4 regions of the Sphingobium aromaticiconvertens genome follow, and region 2 is predicted to be linked to each of the others. Evidence: predicted binding sites of a transcription regulator. Region 2 holds the regulator's gene; each other region holds the start of a gene.
What was found. The regulator LexA, encoded in region 2, represses DNA repair genes until DNA is damaged. The targets are predictions, from matches to a motif close to GTTCCNCNCTTGTTCT.
Positions count from the first base shown of each region.

Region 1 (4,395 bases), 480 kb from region 2:
TCGCCAGTGCAGGCTTCGCAGCGGCCGCCCTTGACGTTGAAGCTGAAGCGGCCGGGCTTGTAGCCGCGTGCCTGGCTTTCGGGGAGGCCGGCGAACCAATCGCGGATGTTGGTGAAGGCGCCGGTATAGGTGGCTGGGTTGGAGCGCGGGGTGCGTCCGATGGGTGACTGGTCGATGTCGATCACCTTGTCGCAATGTTCGAGGCCCGTTACCTTGTCATGCGCGCCCGCGATTATGCGCGCGCCGTTCAGCGCACGGGCGGACGCAGCATAGAGCGTGTCGATGGTGAAGCTGGACTTGCCCGACCCCGAGACGCCGGTAATGCAGGTGAAGGTGCCGAGCGGGATCGATGCGGTGACGCCAGTCAGGTTGTTGGCGCGGGCATTGTGGACGGTGAGCTTCTTGCCTGATCCCTTGCGGCGCTTTTTGGGCAATTCGATCCGCCGCGTGCCGTTCAGATAATCAGCGGTGAGCGATCCCTTGGCGGCAAGGATTTGAGACAGGGAGCCTTGCGCGACTATCTCACCGCCATGGACGCCCGCGCCCGGTCCCATGTCGACGATATAGTCGGCGTGGCGGATCGCATCCTCGTCATGCTCCACGACGATGACACTGTTGCCCAGGTCGCGCAGGCGCTTGAGGGTGACGAGCAGCCGGTCATTGTCGCGCTGGTGCAGGCCGATCGAGGGTTCGTCGAGGACGTAGAGCACGCCCGAAAGGCCGCTGCCGATCTGCGAGGCGAGGCGGATGCGCTGGGACTCGCCGCCTGATAGCGTACCGCTGGTGCGATCGAGGTTCAGATAATCGAGGCCAACATTGTTGAGGAAGCCCAGGCGCTCGACAATTTCCTTGAGGATGGCGCGCGCGATCTGGTTTTGCTGGTCATTGAGGTGATCCGGCATCGCGGTAAAGAAATTGAGCGCATCGACCACCGAGCGGCGGGTGGAGAGGGAAATGTCCTCGCCCGCGATCTTGACCGCCAGCGCCTCCGGCTTGAGGCGGGCGCCATGGCATGTTTCGCACGGCATGGCGGTCTGATATTTGGACAGTTCCTCACGCATCCATGCGGATTCCGTCTGGAGCAGGCGGCGGTTGAGGTTGCCGATGACGCCTTCAAAGGCTTTCTTGACCTCATAGCTCTTCTTGCCGTCCACAAAGCGCAGGGTGACGGGCTTGCCGCCGGTGCCGTGGAGGATGATGATCTTCGCTTCACCGGGCAACTCTGCCCAGGGGGTTTCGAGCGAGAAGCCGAACTCCTTCGCGAGACTTCCAAGCACCTGCATATAATAGGGGCTGGGCGGGTTGGACTTGGCCCAGGGGACGACAGCGCCTTTCTTCAGGGAGAGGGCTTCGTTGGGGACGACCAGTTCGGGGTCGAACTCCTGCCGCTCGCCCAGACCGTCGCAGGCCGGACAGGCGCCCATCGGGGCGTTGAAGGAGAAGAGGCGCGGTTCGATCTCGGGGATGGTGAAGCCGCTGACGGGGCAGGCGAATTTTTCGGAGAAGACGATGCGGTTGGCAGGGATGCCGCTATTCTTCATCTTGCCCGAGGACTGGGCTTCATTCTCACGACCGGGGACGAGGCCTTCGGCAAGGTCGATGAAGGCGAGGCCATCGGCAAGCTTCAGCGCCTGCTCGAAACTATCGGCGAGGCGGGTGGTCATGTCGGCGGTGACGGCCAGGCGATCGACCACCACCTCGATGTCGTGCTTGTATTTTTTGTCGAGGGCGGGCGCGTCCTCGATCAGATACATTTCGCCGTCTATACGGACGCGGGTGTAGCCCGCCTTCTGCCATTCGGCCAATTCCTTGCGATATTCACCCTTACGGCCGCGCACGACGGGGGCGAGCAGATAGAAGCGCGTCCCTTCATCCAGGGTGAGCACGCGGTCAACCATCTGACTGACGGTCATGGCGCTGATGGGAAGGCCCGTAGCGGGCGAATAGGGGATGCCGACGCGCGCCCAGAGCAGGCGCATATAGTCGTATATCTCGGTTACGGTGGCGACCGTGGAGCGCGGATTGCGGCTGGTGGTCTTCTGCTCGATGGAGATGGCGGGGGACAGGCCCTCGATATGCTCGACATCGGGCTTCTGCATCATCTCAAGAAACTGGCGCGCATAGGCGGAGAGGGACTCCACATAGCGGCGCTGCCCTTCCGCATAGATGGTGTCGAAGGCGAGGGACGACTTGCCCGAGCCGGACAGGCCCGTGATCACGATCAGGCTGTCGCGGGGGAGGTCGACATCGACGCCCTTGAGGTTGTGCTCGCGCGCGCCGCGCACGCTGATGTGTGTGAGACTCATGGGGTCAACTTGTTCCATATTTGTTCTTTGGGGGCAAGGGGCGCTGGGCAGATATGGTCGTGCGGGCGAGCCGTCGCAAGATAAAGTCTCCGAAAGGTGTAAGGCGGATGAGTGATTGCTAGCGAAAGGAATTTGCCGCAGGATAATTGCTGCTTTCATCGCGAAAACCATATGTTCATGTCGTTGGTCGGATGACATGAGCGGTTTGTCGGGCGCCGATGCCACCTGGCGGCATGCGTCTGTCGGTGGTCGAACCGGGGCGGACTCCATGGTGCGATGCGCTATGGTCTGGATATGTCCATGGTCGATCACCAAATGATCGGTCAGGACGGGAAAACGGCCTTGCTGCCGTCTTCCGGTTACGAGCTTGAAGAGATCCTGAAGTGCCCGACAGCGCCCAGGATGCGCCCCCGGTCATCCCTTGCACCGGGGGCGTTTTGCGTCTGGCGCAGATCGCATGATTCGCTATTTCCCTTACGGCAAGCTGTATGGTTTCGGTTCCATGTCGTTCATCCTGTCGTTCGTCGCGACGTTCGTCTTCTGGCATGGGCGCTTTGTCGACGGAGGCGTCGTTGGCCGAGCTTGAAGGCCGTCAGTCGAACCGCACGAGTGAGTGCCGGAGGCCGGGACTAAAAGGAAGGGGCAGGACGGGTTGGACCCACATTCAAAGACCAGCAGCGTCCGCACCGGAAGGCCCAACGCCCCCTAAAAAGAGGCCAGCCGGTCCAAAGGACACGCATTGAGGAGACTGAAACCATGTTCGCCACCAAGACCCTGATCGCCCTGACCGCCCTTGCTTCGCTGGCCGCCGCTGGCAGCGCCAACGCCGGTGAGTTCGAGTCCAATGGCCGCACGGCTGCCGTGCGCTATCATGACATCAACCTGTCCGACGCGGCTGGCCAGAAGGAATTGCAGCGCCGCATTCGCTCTGCTTCCAACCGGGTATGTGTCAGCGCCGATACCCGCACGATGGCGGCTTGCCGCAAGTTGGCGCTGGACCATGTCAAGGCGCCCGTTGCAAGCGCCATCGCCCGCGCTGCGACCGGCGAGCGCTATGCTGACGCGCAGACCCGTGTGGGGAAATAAGCCTGACCCGTCCTATCGTTTTACAAAGGAAAAGCCCCGGTGGATCTCGCCGGGGCTTTTCCTTTATGGCTCGCGTCAGTGCGGCACGGCCCCTGTCTCCACACCTGTTTTGTCGTGCAGGGCGAAGCGGTCGATGATGTCTGCACTGGCGCGGTTATAGCCGATCACCTCGACAGTGCGGCCCTCCCGGCGCAGGCGGGCGATGATCTTGTCGAGGGCGCTGACGGCGGAAATGTCCCAAAAATGCGCGGCGGTGACGTCGATCAGTATGTGGGTGGCGCTATCCTCTGTCTGGAACGCGCGGGTGAAGCGATCGACGGATGCGAAGAAGATCTGGCCGGTTACGCGGTAGGTGGCATGCACGCCGTCTGGCGATTTTTGCCGTTCGACCGTGAACATGCGCTGCACTTTGCCTGCGAAAAAGAGGCCCGATAGGAGTACCCCGGCCAACACGCCCAGCGACAGATCGCGGGTGGCGACCACGACAATGACAGTCGTCAGCATCACGACGGAGGATGTCGGCGGATGACTGCGCAGATTGGCTATCGAGGCCCAACTGAATGTGCCGATCGACACCATGACCATGACGGCAACCAGTGCGGGCATCGGAATTTGCCCGACCAGCGGCCCCAGCAGGGTAAGCAGGACCAGCAGGAAGGCGCCCGCAATGAAGGTCGAAAGCCTGCCTCTTCCACCCGAGGTTACGTTGATGACCGACTGGCCGATCATCGCGCATCCGCCCATGCCGCCGAACAGGGCGGCGATGATGTTGGCGCTGCCCTGACCGGCGCATTCGCGACGCTTGTCGCTGTCGGTATCGGTCATGTCGTCGACGATCTGGGCCGTTAGCAAGGATTCCAGCAGGCCGACCGCCGCCATGGTGAGCGAATAGGGCAGGATGATGCGGAGCGTATCGAATGTCAGCGGCACGTCCGGCAAGGCGAAGCTGGGCAGCCCGTCGGGCAGATTGCCCATGTCGCCCACGGTGTTGACCGGCAGGCCC
Region 1 covers NZ_JBANRJ010000001.1:3,017,000-3,021,394, reverse strand. Annotated here, with positions in the region: gene uvrA (excinuclease ABC subunit UvrA) at 1-2,306, opposite strand, end outside; gene WFR25_RS14395 (hypothetical protein) at 2,764-2,892, shown strand; gene WFR25_RS14390 (UrcA family protein) at 3,063-3,392, shown strand; gene WFR25_RS14385 (SulP family inorganic anion transporter) at 3,468-4,395, opposite strand, start outside.
Region 1: a site for LexA is predicted at 2,318-2,333, ahead of uvrA (excinuclease ABC subunit UvrA). Genes of this name have one in related genera too.

Region 2 (4,395 bases):
CCGCATGGCGCGGGGTGCGCGCGAACTGGAAGACCGGCTCCTCGTCACCGCCCAGCCCAAGCCAGTCGAGTCCGTCGAAAATCGCGGCGACCGCTTCGTCCGTCGAACGGGCGCGGTCAGTATCCTCGATCCGCAACAGGAAGCTGCCGCCATGGTGGCGCGCGAACAGCCAGTTGAAGAGCGCCGTGCGCGCGCCACCGATGTGCAGGAAGCCCGTCGGCGACGGCGCGAACCGCGTAACGACCTTCTGCTTATCTCCGGTTGCGCTCACCCTGATATTCCCCGACATCTGCTGTTCTGATCCATGAATGCGACGCCCCCTAGCATGGCTTTCGAGCCACGACAAACCTGCGCGGGGGAGAGTGCGAATCCCGTGGTTTTTCGGGCTTTTCCGGCCGTGGAAGCGTGGTTGGAATCGCAGCGCGAACAAGTGGGCCTCTGGGCGCCGGTTGCATTGGGCGCGGGAATCGCTGCCTGGTTCGCCCTGCCGGACCGGGCCGCATGGCTGGGCTTTTGCTGTCTGGCGCTTGGACTGGCCTGCGCCGCCTGCCTGATGCCCCGTGAAAGTCGATTGCGGCAGATGCTGGTGATTGGTGGCCTGCTGGCCTGCCTAGGCTGTCTGTTGATCTGGGGCAAGGCACTGCTGTTGGGGCAGCCGCCGCTGACACGGCCTGTTTTTACCGAGATGGCGGGGGAAGTCCGGTCGGTTGCCGCCATGCCAGCGCAGGGTGTGGTGCGCGCGATGGTACGGCCGCTGGATCGGGGTGATTTGCCGCAGGCGATCCGCGTCAATATTCGCGAGGGCGATGTGCCGACAGGGTTGGGGCGGGGGCGGTGATCCGCTTTCGTATCCGCCTGATGCCGCCCGCGCCCGCTGCCGTGCCGGGCGGATATGATTTTGCACGGCGCGCTTATTTCCAGGGGATCGGGGCGACCGGGCGGGCATTGCGTCCGATCGAAGTGGTGAAGGCGGCGCCCGAAGGCAGCGCCTCTTTGCGCGCCAGATTGTCGACACATATCCATGGGCAGGTGGCGGGCGGAGCAGGTGGCATCGCAATGGCGCTGGCGACCGGCGATCAGGGTGCGATACCTGAAGCGGATGCACAGGCCATGCGCCGCAGCGGGCTGGCGCATCTGCTGTCGATCAGCGGCCTGCATGTAACCGCGCTGATCGGGGCCGTCATGCTGATGACGTTGCGACTGGCGGCGCTGAGTCGATGGGCAGCGCTACACTTGCCCCTGATGCTGATCGCGGCGGGTTGCGGAGCGCTGGGAGGCCTTGGCTACACATTGCTGACCGGGGCTGAGGTGCCGACGATCCGGTCCTGTGTAGCAGCGTTGCTGGTGCTGGGCGGGATGGCGATGGGCCGCGATGCGATAACCTTGCGATTGGTGGCGGCGGGAGCGTTGGTCGTGCTGGTCTTTTGGCCGGATAGCCTGATCGGCCCCAGTTTCCAGATGAGCTTCGCCGCGGTGGTGGCACTGGTCGCGCTGTCGAGCAGCCGTCGCTATCGCGCGCTGACCGCGGCGCGGGATGAGGGGTGGGTGGCAAAGGGACTGCGGGGCATCGCGGCGTTGCTGTTGACTGGCTTTGCTGTGGAGATCGTGCTGGCGCCGATCGCGCTCTATCATTTCCATCAGGCGGGAATGCTGGGTGCTTTTGCCAATCTGATCGCGATCCCGCTGACGACCTTTATCGTCATGCCGTTTGAGGCTCTGGCTCTGGCGCTGGATGTGATCGGGCTGGGCGCGCCTGCCTGGTGGGTGGTGACGCACTCTTTGGACCTGTTGCTGGCGCTGGCGCACCGGGTCGCGGCCAGCCCGATGGCGGTCGTGCTGGCGCCGGCCTTTTCGCATCTCGTCTTCGCCGCAATTGTGGGCGGGGGGCTGTGGTGTCTGTTGTGGCGCGGATCGGTGCGCTGGTTGGGGCTGGCGCCGGTGTTGATCGGAACGGCGATCATCGTGCTGACGCCGTCGCCTGACCTGCTGGTCACGAGCGACGGACGGCATGTCGCCCTGCGCCTGCCCGACGGCGGCATGGCGTTACTGCGTGCGCGGGCGGGTGATTATGTGCGCGATGCATTGGCCGAGAGCGTGGGCTATGATGGCACATTGTCCGCTCTTGCGGATATGCCGCAGGCCCGGTGCAACCCGGATCTGTGTGCTGCGACGATGCGGCGTGGTGAGCGGCGCTGGCAATTGCTGGTGACGCGCAGCAAGGCGATGATCGACCCGCGGATATTGGCGAAAGATTGCGCGATTGTCGACATCGTCGTCAGCGATCGCTGGCTGCCCCGTTCCTGTCGCTCACGCTGGCTGAAGATCGACCGACGGATGCTGGCACGGACGGGCGGGATCGCGATAAGCCTGAAGACGGGCAGGGTTGATCGGGTCAGGCCGGAGGGCGACACCCATCCCTGGTTGCCGCCAATCCCGCCACCACGTCCCCTGCGCCGTCCGATTGGCGGGCCATCGTTACAGGCCAGTCCTCAATTATAGCGGCGCAACAGGCCCGCGAGCTTGCCCTGGATTCGTACCTGAGCCGAATCATAGACTTGCGGCTGATAGGCACTATTGGCCGGATCGAGCCGGACCTGCGCGCCTTCGCGCCGGAAATATTTGAGCGTTGCTTCGGCTTCGTCAATCAACGCGACGACGATCTGTCCCTCGCGCGCGACGTCGGTGCGCTGGATAAGAGCGAAGTCGCCATCGAGAATGCCTGCCTCCATCATCGAATCGCCGGATACTTCCAGCGCATAATGATCGCCTGAACCCAGCAAGGCGGCGGGAACGGAGAGCATCGTCTGCCCCTCCATCGCCTCGATCGGCACGCCCGCCGCAATGCGGCCGTGCAGCGGAATTTCGATCACGTCATTGGCGGCGACGGGGATTTGGGAGGGGGTCTTGGGCGCAAGTTGCGGCACGCTTGGTACGAGCGCGGATCGGGATGTCCGGTTCATCGCTTCGGGCAGTTTCAATACTTCCAGCGCGCGCGCTCGATTGGCGAGGCGACGGATGAAGCCCCGTTCTTCCAGGGCGTTAATAAGACGGTGAATGCCCGATTTTGAGCGCAGATCGAGCGCTTCCTTCATTTCCTCGAAAGAGGGAGACACGCCGCCTTCCTCCAGTCGATGATGAATGAAGAGAAGCAGTTCCTGCTGTTTTGCCGTCAACATCGCCTTTGTCCCTCGCATATCTGGAACGAATGAAGAACGCATAGGAAACGGAAGGAGGCAAGTCAAGCGTTTGGGTGATTATCCTGTCAGGTCAGCGGCAGGGTGATGACTGCATCGCCTGCTTTGGCGGCGGGCGATTTTGCGGGGCGCAGGATCAGGCAGTCGGCGTCGGCAAGGGAGGCGGTGGCCGCACTGTCCTGCGCGGTGAGGGCGACGATCCGGTCGCCGCGATGGAAGGCGCGGAGATATTCGTCCCGTTCGGCGGTCGGGGCCAGGGGTGCGTCGATGATTGCTTCGATCTGTCGGGGAAGGGGCTGGGGTGCGCCGCTCATATGGCGGACCAGTGGGAGCAGGAAGAGAAAGGCCGTGACGAACGCCGAGACAGGATTGCCCGGCAGGCCCAGAAAAACGGCGCTGTCCAGGGTTCCGGCGATCAGCGGCTTGCCGGGGCGCATTGCGATCTTCCAGAAATCGAGCGTGCCGCCGACCGCAGCGAAGGCTGGACGAACGAGATCATGATCGCCGACCGACGCGCCGCCTGTCGAAACGATGATGTCAGCTTCGCGCACGCGATCGAATGCAGCCATCATGGCGGCAAGGTCATCTGGCACGATGCCAAGGTCGATGACTTCGCAGGGCAGGCCCGCGAGCATCGCGGGCAGCATGACGGCGTTGGAGGAGGGCAACTGGCCCGGCGCGATGGGCTGTCCTGCCGCCACCAATTCGTTACCGGTGGACAAAAGGGCGACGCGAACCTTGCGCGCGACCGGCAACAGGCCATGGCCGCCCAGCACGGCAAGGCCAATATGGGCGGGGTTCAGGCATGTGCCAGCGCGCAGAAGAACCGTGGATTCACGGAAATCCGACCCCGCCGGACGGACATGCTGGCCCGATGCCGGAGCGTTTGGAAGTCCGCTGATCTGGTCGCCGATGCGTTCGGCATTTTCCTGGATCAATATGGCGTCGGCGCCCGGTGGCACGGGCGCGCCGGTGAAGATGCGGCAGGTTTCGCCCGGCGCAAGTGGTGTGGGGATGGCCTGTCCTGCGGCACTCTCGCCTGACAGTCGCCACGGGCCGGGCCATTCAGCAGCGCGGATTGCATAGCCGTCCATGGCGGAAAGGTCCGCCCATGGCTGGCTACGCAGGGCGATGATGTCGTCTGTCAGCCATCGGCCTACGCCTTGTGCGGCGGCAACGGAGTGCGATGGGAGGCGGCGGC
Region 2 covers NZ_JBANRJ010000001.1:3,500,140-3,504,534, reverse strand. Annotated here, with positions in the region: gene gltX (glutamate--tRNA ligase) at 1-289, opposite strand, end outside; gene WFR25_RS16670 (hypothetical protein) at 374-838, shown strand; gene WFR25_RS16665 (ComEC/Rec2 family competence protein) at 835-2,499, shown strand; gene lexA (transcriptional repressor LexA) at 2,490-3,176, opposite strand; gene WFR25_RS16655 (molybdopterin molybdotransferase MoeA) at 3,263-4,395, opposite strand, start outside.

Region 3 (4,395 bases), 1.1 Mb from region 2:
TCTTCGTCGTCATGCTGGTCGTTGAGCACATCGACGCCAGTGCCGAGCTCGACTAAGTCGCCGTTTAGGAGAAAGCCCTGGCTCGACAGGAAGCCGGTATCCCATGATTGGCGAAGTAAGGCCAACGCTTGCAACGTGGTGCTCTTCCCCGACCCGTTCAAACCAGACAGCAAGGTCAACGGCTTCATGGGGATATGGATGTCGCGGAACGCCTTGAAATTATGCAAGGTGAGCGCGTCAAACATTGGCGACATCCTTGAAGATCGTAGACACCATATTGAACCTCTTGCGCACCTTGCCAATATCGCCAGTGCCTTGCGAAATGGCAGATTCGAAGGCGCGGTCCTGCATCGCCTCCATCATCCGGCGGCGGACCTCGTTGTGGCGAAATATGCAGCGCTCGCGCTCACTGTCGGAGAGATTGGCGAGCGACACGGCAATGGTTTCGAACAGCGCCTTGTTGATCGGGAACCGCCCATCGGTCTCCCGATAGCGTTTGCGAAACGCATTCTGGCCGAAGATTTCCCGCGCGCTATCCATCGCACGCGTAAATCCGTGCTCGAGCGCCTCCAGATCGACATCGTCCAGGCGGTTGATCTGCCGCATCGCGTCGCCGAGGAAGCGGTCGAAATCATAGGCGCGGAATTCTTCGGGCCGGGTCATACTGAAGGCTAGGAACCGCAAGACCATTTCACGATCGGCCATCCGTTCGTCGCGAATGCTATAGGTGGTCGCTTGCTTGAACGCCTCGAGTCCAGCCAGCCGGCCGAGATATTCGCGCGCCTTGCCGGGGATCAGCGCATGCCGCAGTTCTTGCGCTGAGAGCGGCATGCCGCCAGTGTTGATCCGCGCGAAAATGTTGAACTTCACTTCCTGCGGGGTGCCGTGGCGGATGACGTGAACGACCAGCTCGGTTTCGCGCAGACGGCGCTTCAGCCGCGCGGGAAGATCGTCGAACAGCTTGCCGTTGAAGGATTCGCCGAGATATTCCATCCCAGTCAGCTTGAGTGGGGTGTCCTCGATCGCGTCGGGATCGATGAACCGCGTTATCGTAGTCAAGCGCTGAATGCCGTCGACGATCGCCCAATCCTCTTCCTCGTCTTCGGCGGCATAAAGCGTGGGCAAGGGAATGCGGAGGAGCAGTGACTCAATCAGTCGGCTCTGCTGACGATCGGTCCAGATGCCGCGCCGGCGCTGGAAATCCGGCTCGAGATCGATGGCCTTGCTGCGGATCCGCGACAGGAGGAGATCAATGGTCATCGAGCGCGTCGTAACGTCGATATCGTCTGGATTGAACGGTTCGGCGATCTGCAGGTCGTTGCCGGTCTCGCTCGGCAGCTCCTGTTCGACGCCGCTGGGCGTCCCGAACGAAGTGCCCTCTTCGGTTACGCGCTGGGGGTCAGTGATGATCGCTTGGTTCGCCATACTCGCGTCCTAGCAAATCGCGCCATCAAGTTCCAGTAAGCGGCCCTCCGGCCTTTCGCACCGCTGCAAAATTTGCAGTTGCGGAGATGCTGTGGGAAGCCAGTTTACCAACGCCCCTGGCCATGCGCCGTTTGGCCTCATCACGGACGAGGGTGTGGAGAATGTCGATAACATTCGCAGTTGCCATGACCCACGGATGCTTGGCACAACGGCGTGGTGCCGGATCTATCGCATGAGCCAGCATCATGGCGCCGGGGCTGGACCGGGAAGGGGGGGGCTGTTGCATGCCAAATCGTGGGCAGCGTTGACGGTTTATTGGCAGTTCTCCCTTGCTGAAAGGCTGCCTGTTAAGCGGTATTCAGTCACATCGGGTAAACGACCCCTAACAGCAAGCTGCGCTCATCTGGCTTTTACGGCCGGCACCTCGGCAATGCGGGTGGTGTAGTCGGGGGACTTATTGTCCGGATCAGTTCGATAATGATTGCACATCCAGGCAGCCTAGCGATCGCCAATTTCATCGCAAGCCTCTTGCTTCGTTCCTGATATGTTCTCTACGGTCAAGGTCATGACTCACCCTGATTCTCTTTGGCTCGCGCAGAGCCTGCTTCACGCCCCGGCCTGGGCACGCGTCGCCCTCACCGCACCTAACGAGCGCCTACGCGAACAGGCGGCGGTGGAACTGGCGCAAAGCGTCATCGCGGCGATCGAGCATCCCCCGACAATTCCTGACGTCCGCCAGATGACGCTGCCTTTATGACGGTAAGCCCGCGGTAGATCGGGTTATGCACAGGGTCAGTCGTGCTGAATAGTCTGCCGCTTTCCTGATCTTGAACAATAGACGGCATAGCGGCTGTGCAATCCTCCACAGCCACGCTAGCGTCGCGGTTTAGGCGATCGGGATGTGTATGAACGGATATGTGCGTTTGGAAACGACAGAGGGCGAATTGGTAGTCGTCAATGTCGATCGGGTCAGTTTCGTTCGACGCTACCGCGGTGAGAACGACACCAGCGCAGTCAATTTCGAGAAGGGAAATTATCTCGTCGTCAAAGGCAGTCTCGACAGCGTCATGACCATCCTGGCCGAAGGCTGAAGCGAGGCTCATGCTTGCCGTCCTATCCGCGGTCGTTCTGGCATCCGGGCAGGCCTTTGCCTGTACGCCGACCCATGTCTGGGACGGGGACGGCCCTATCTGGTGTGCCGAAGGTCCGAAGATACGGTTGGCCGGTATAGCTGCCCGCGAGATGGACGGCACATGCAAACAGGGGCACCCCTGTCCCAAGGCATCGGCTATTGCAGCACGGGACCGGCTGGTGCGCCTGCTGGGCGGAGCGAAAGGCAAGGCGCGTACCGGCCATATTCTTGTATCGGCGCCGGCCATGCGCTGCGTGTCGAATGGATCGGCGCGGGGCGGTCGCACGGCGGCATGGTGTACGCTGCCAGGCACGGGCGACATAAGCTGCGGCATGATCAGGTCCGGCACTGTCCTGCGATGGGATCGTTATGCACGCGGGCAGTGCCGCTGATGCCGAGAGGAACGCGCCATGAACTGACCGGCATTCTTTTGGAAGGCGACTTCTATCCGGTGCTGCGTGTATCCGACGGCGGCGAATGGCGACTGGAGATCACCAAGACCTGGCGGCCTCTGCTGGGCAAGCGCGTTGCCATCATCGGCGTGCGTGACGGTTTTGACCTGATTGCCGTCGAACGGATCACCCTGGCATGACGCACGACCAGTTTTTGTGGGGGAAGGTGTCCATAGTGATGAAGCAGCATGGTGAGCAAGCACCGCCCAAGGCAGCCGAACGGATCGGTACCATTGCCGTTGCGGGAGACATGGCCGGCGTAAAGCTATGGAAAGTCATTGCTTGCCGAATGGACATGATGATGCGATCGCGCGCTCAATAGTCGGTCATCGCCTTGGCCATTACACTCCAGGCACGGAGGGCGAAGTTCGCAACAGGCGTATATAGGTGGCGAGCCGGCCCTTTCGCCGGGCATGAAACTGCCGGACGTGCTTGGCCAATGCTGATGCAGTCGCGGTTTCAGCGGCCGATTCCAATTCCGCCAGTTCATCACGCGTGTTTCCAATCACGCGTTCATCCAGCTGGCGCATGGCATGGAGCCGATCATTGGCGCTTTCAACAGCGCGGGTGAACGCACTATTGCCTTGCCTCAAGGCCAGACGGAGAAAAAGACGCGCGGTCCGTTCGGGCACATCCGATGCATCATGCTCCAACGTCGTGACACTGCCGATAGATGATCTTGGCTTGCGGATGGCCAGCAGGGCAAGTGCTGCGTTCCAGTCGAGCAGGTCACGCAACATACTCTCGTCGAGCGACGGCACGTAGAAGCCGCCGCCTGCGATGGCTTCGACCAGTCCTTCCCCTGTCAGCCGGTTGAGAACGTCCCGGACAGGCGTGATGCTGACATGCATGTCGTCTGCAAGCCGGGCAGCCTCCAGACGCTGCCCAGGACGGAATCCGCCCTCGATCAGGCGCTGCTTGAGCGTCTGGTAACTGCGCTCGAGAATCTGCGCCGGACTCACCCGACCTTGCCCGCGCCATTGTCTTGAAGCCAGGGCCTGTCGTTCCCTGGCACCTGTCGGCTAAGGTAATGATCGACCAGATCCATCTGGTCGGGCCGGAGCGCATCGATAGCGGCAATATGTGCAGGTATCTCGTCTCTGAGCAGGATCGAGGGACATTGCCCCTCATAATTGCCCAGATTGGGGCGATGCTGGGCATAGCCCACCAGGGCGGCCAGCGCTGGCGAGAAGGTCCGCGCAACCGGGGGCGGATAGGCAAGCCAAGGATTCTCATAGGGCTTGAGCCAACCCAGTGAATAGCCGGTGACGATCGCGCGCCTGACCTCGCTCGTGTTGTTTCCGCCCGCGCCGTGCAGCGTCGAACCCAGGAAAAGGATCGCGGACCCTGGCAGACAGGTCGCCGCGATCGGCTCATCATAATCCT
Region 3 covers NZ_JBANRJ010000001.1:4,618,317-4,622,711, reverse strand. Annotated here, with positions in the region: gene WFR25_RS22425 (AAA family ATPase) at 1-245, opposite strand, end outside; gene WFR25_RS22420 (DUF262 domain-containing protein) at 238-1,425, opposite strand; gene WFR25_RS22415 (DUF6771 family protein) at 1,991-2,182, shown strand; gene WFR25_RS22410 (hypothetical protein) at 2,331-2,516, shown strand; gene WFR25_RS22405 (thermonuclease family protein) at 2,527-2,949, shown strand; gene WFR25_RS22400 (DUF5818 domain-containing protein) at 2,949-3,149, shown strand; gene WFR25_RS22395 (DUF6961 family protein) at 3,146-3,331, shown strand; gene WFR25_RS22390 (GntR family transcriptional regulator) at 3,351-3,971, opposite strand; gene WFR25_RS22385 (phytanoyl-CoA dioxygenase family protein) at 3,968-4,395, opposite strand, start outside.
Region 3: a site for LexA is predicted at 1,961-1,976, ahead of WFR25_RS22415 (DUF6771 family protein). Genes of this name have one in related genera too.

Region 4 (4,395 bases), on a different contig from region 2:
CGCCTTTCGGGCGCTCGACGACGAGGCCCGGGGCGCCTGGGTCGCCTTCTCGATCGCGCGCACGCTGGAGCCGAGCCACCGGGCCTTTTTCCATGTCTGCGGTCAGCGGAAATCACGCGGCTTAATCTTGATGCCCTCGGTCGGTTGGCCGGGGATGATCCCGGACCCGAGCCGCAGATCGGGAATGTAGATTTCCCTCGCGGCCCGCCCCAGAGGCTGATGCTCGGGATCGCGCGGGTCCGGTGACATCGGGTTTCTGACCACGTCTGCCCTGCTGACCCGATAGATATCGGCGACGTCCGCGCGGCGGCCGACGCTCGCCAGCATGCCCGACAGATCGTCGAGCCGCTGAGCGATGATATGGATGACCTCGCCTTCGCGCTGCACCTGGCCACGCACGGCCATCATCGACGCGCCAAGCACCGTGCGGCGGTTGGCTTCGAAGACCTTGGTCCACACCACGAGGTTGGCAACATCGGTCTCATCCTCCAGCGTGATGAACATGACGCCCTTCGCACTCCCCGGTTTCTGCCGGACGAGAACGATGCCGGCGAGTTCGATCCAGCGCCCATCCTTGGTGGTGCGCAGCGCCTCGCAGGTGATCATCTTGCGAGCCTTGAGTTCGTCGCGCAGGAAAGCGAGCGGACCTGTAGCTCGACATAACGGGCTTCGCTCTCGCTCACGCGAACGCCCCGTGCAGGAACCAGCGCATCGATCCGGTCGACGGGCTCTCTCCATCGCCTGCCCGGAACAGCCAGTAACGGCCACCGCTCAGGGTCTCGACCTGATAATAGTCGCGGATGCTGAGCGGCCGCTCGCTCTCGATCCCGGCGTCACGCCACCATTCGCCGTGCAGCCGTTCGGGTCCGTCGCCCTGCGTGACCCGGTATCGCTTGCCCCGCCAGATGAACATCCTCGGCGCGTCATCGGGCAGAAGGGCGATGACCTCGATCGCTTCGGGCCGCGCCAGCATCCGTGCGGGGCGCGGCAGATCATCGTCCCATCCCGCGCCCCGCGCGGTATCGAGCGCCGGTGAACTCGTCGCCGAGCGCTCGGGCATCTCGCTCGGGTGCGGCGCCATGCGGTGCAGGCACCGACTGCCGAAGCGGTTGGAGAGGGTATCAACCAGAGCGGCGAGATCCGGCCCGGGCTTGCCCAGGCGCTCCAGGCTCTCGCCCTGTCGCGCGGCGACGGGCTCCATCAGCGAGACCAGCAAGGTCATCGATTCGATCCCAAGACCTGGCTCGACGGTCTCGATCTTCGCGCAAAGAAGTTTCGACAGATGGGCCTGGTCGCGGCTCGGCGTGGCCGTGCCGACCCGGATGACCTGCGTATGCCCGTCCACCCGGTGGAAATAGCAATCGAGGCGCCGCGCACCCTTGCCCACCCGGCCAAGCTGATCGACGATATCGGCGACCAGATCGCCGATCACTTGTCCAAAGGCCTCGGCTGTCGCGATTGGCTCCATGAAGCCGCGGCGCGCGCGGGGCAGATGCTCGGGGAATATCGGCTCGATCGGTTCGGCCACAGCGCCGAGCGCCTGATCGAGCCGGCGGTGCAGGCTGCGGCCGAACCGCTTGGCGAGCGGCCCGCGCGGAGCGCCGATCAATTGCTCGACACGTTCGAAGCCGAGCTTTCGCAGTCCCTCAACGACATCGGCTTCGAGCCGCAGCGCCGCTATAGGAAGGAGTGCGATCGCTTTACGATGATCACTAGGTTCGATCGTCACCGGCCGACCGGCGGGAACATGCCGCGCTACCGCATGGGCACAGCCCGCGGTGTCGGCCACGGCGATCTGGACCGATACGCCGAAGGCGGCCACGCGGCGGTGGAGATCCTTGAGCAAGGCCGCCTCGGTGCTGAACAGGGCGGCGCAGCCGGTAATGTCGAGCCACAGACCGTCAGGTGCATCGGGCGCGACGATCGGCGAGTATCGCTGGCCCGCCCATAGCGCCAGGCGGCGCAATCCCTCGACATCGGCTTCAGGTTGCGCGTCGACGACGTCGAGCTCCGGCGCGAACGAGCGCGCCTTGGTGATGGTCATGCCGGCCGCAATGCCGAGCGCGCGTGCGCCGGCATCGACCGCCGCGACGATACGCCGGCCATGATCGGGGATCGCCGTGACGAGCGGGCGTGTAGGGGTTGGTGTGTCGCGCCGGTCAGGCGGCGACTTGGCGGTCTGCCGCCGCAGCCGGTCTGTCGACCAGTGCGGCAGGTAGACCGATACGACCCGTCGCATCGCAGCCCTCCACTATCCATGCGTGCGGATTCCCCCCGCGCACCCGCTCCAGCTCGACGTGCCAGCGCGCGCGGCCGAGGCTCGGGATGCCGAGATCTTCGCTGGGGCTGGCTGTTATCCGCCACCGCGTGACAGCGGCGGTTCCCTCGGCGGCCTGCTCGGGCTTGGACGCGCGCCGAAAAACGAAGGCGGCGACGCCTGATCCCTCGGCGGCGAGCTGGAGCCGCTTCGATGCCGTGGTGCTATATTTGGTGACCTCGCCAACCACGCCGCCAAGGCCGGGATGGCGCAGGCATTCCTCCATGGCGAGCAGGACATTCGCGTCGCTGCCCGCCTCGACATAGATTACGCGATCGGGGTGGAGCCCCGCGAGATGGAGCGCGGGCGCGAACAGGTCGCGCCACCGCAGGCACCAGAGGACCGGGCCTTCCACCCGCGCCAGGATTCCGGCGAGAAAGATCGTCGCGCTCGCATCGTCGGCAAGATCGGGACTGCCGGCGACTTCATGCAGCGCGCCACTCGCTATGCCGCCGCCCGGCAGCCTGGCGTCGATAGCCTCCAGCCCGAACGGAATCGATCCATGGCGGGCGCCCACGCCTTCGATCTGCGCGATGCGCGCTCGCAGATTTTCGATGACGCTGGCTTCGCGCATAACATTCAAAAGACTCGGGCGGTTGATTAGTTCGCTATTTGTTCTATTCAGTCCGCCCGAGAGTCAAGCGTTGGGGGCGTATCGACTTTGCCTCCGGCGGTGGATAACGGCCTCCGCCGGGCTTTTGCTGGCCGCAAAAAAATTGTGCGAAGCGACGCGTCCTGGGTGCCAGGAGGATATGGGAGAGTGATGGCTGCGGATTTCCACCTCGACCGATTCGTGACGGCACAGGCGACGACCTATGACACAGCGCTCGCCGAGATCCGGCGCGGCGCCAAGCGCAGTCATTGGATGTGGTTCATCTTTCCGCAGATCGCCGGTCTCGGCACCAGCGACATGGCGCGGCGCTATGCCATCGGATCGCTGACCGAAGCGCGCGCCTATCTGGCGCATCCCCTTCTTGGGCTCCGACTTCGCGATTGTGTCGGCGCGCTGCAGGATCTGATTGGGACGTCCGCGATCGCGGTGTTCGGCGAGGTCGATGCGATGAAGCTCCGCTCCTGCCTGACCCTGTTCGCCGAAGCGGGCGGAGGCCCGCTCTTTGTCGCGGCGCTCGATCGGTGGTTCGACGGTGCCGCGGACCCAGCGACACTTGTGAAGGTGGGACCTTCCTCGCCCTAGAATTGGCAATCCATCAGGAACACCAGTCGGGTTTGGGATGACGGCGAAGCCATGGTCGCGCGACGCCCATGGCAATGAGAGCCTCGCCCAGATCCCGGCCGTCGACGCGGACGCGCGCGACCGTCCGGTTATAGCTGTGCCCTACCCGCTCGAACGTCACGACCTTGCCATCGAGAAGTGCGCGGGCGCGTTCGGATGCGGCTTCGCCGCGTTCGATTTCGAGCCGGCATTTTGCCTGGCGCGCATGAATCTCGGGCGCGTCGATATTGGCGATCCTGATGCGCTCGCCGCTCACCAGACGAAACGTGTCGCCATCCGTCACATAGCGGACCTGCCCGGTCTCGGCGCCGGCGGATGTGCTGCAGGCAACGCTGCTCATCAGGAGCAGGCAGATCGAAGATGGGAAGCGCAGCCAGGTCATCGCGGGACAGTAGCGCGCGCGTTTCGTGGAACAAGATACGAACGATGGCCTGGGGTCGGATGATGTCGATTTGGGATCAGCACGGTGGAACAGCGCCACCCCCATGCCGGCAGCTTCACCCCGCTCTTTGAGGCGCAATCCTTGGTCGCTCCCGCGGCCTAATGCGATCAACCCGTAAAGGGTCCGCACGCTTCGCTACGGCCTTTTGCCGTGCCGCCAAAAGATGATCGCGGCCACGAGACCAACACTTCGGGCGCCAGTCGAGCGGGGATGAACCCGCCGGCATCTGAAGGAGCCTCGATATGTTCACCGACATCCGGATCGCCCGCAGAAGCGCACTCAGCCTCTCGAAAAGCCTCATGGTCGTAACGATGGTCATCGCGATCGGAACGCAGTTCGCGGTTATCACCGCCGACGACTTCGACGGCGACGTATCCGTCATCAACGAATATGATCCTTTCG
Region 4 covers NZ_JBANRJ010000002.1:123,120-127,514, reverse strand. Annotated here, with positions in the region: partial or broken gene WFR25_RS25275 (OB-fold nucleic acid binding domain-containing protein) at 103-645, opposite strand; gene WFR25_RS25270 (DUF6504 family protein) at 680-2,239, opposite strand; gene WFR25_RS25265 (ImuA family protein) at 2,160-2,891, opposite strand; gene WFR25_RS25260 (DUF1810 domain-containing protein) at 3,081-3,512, shown strand; gene WFR25_RS25255 (thermonuclease family protein) at 3,526-3,891, opposite strand; gene WFR25_RS25250 (hypothetical protein) at 4,236-4,395, shown strand, end outside.
Region 4: a site for LexA is predicted at 2,921-2,936, ahead of WFR25_RS25265 (ImuA family protein). Genes of this name have one in related genera too.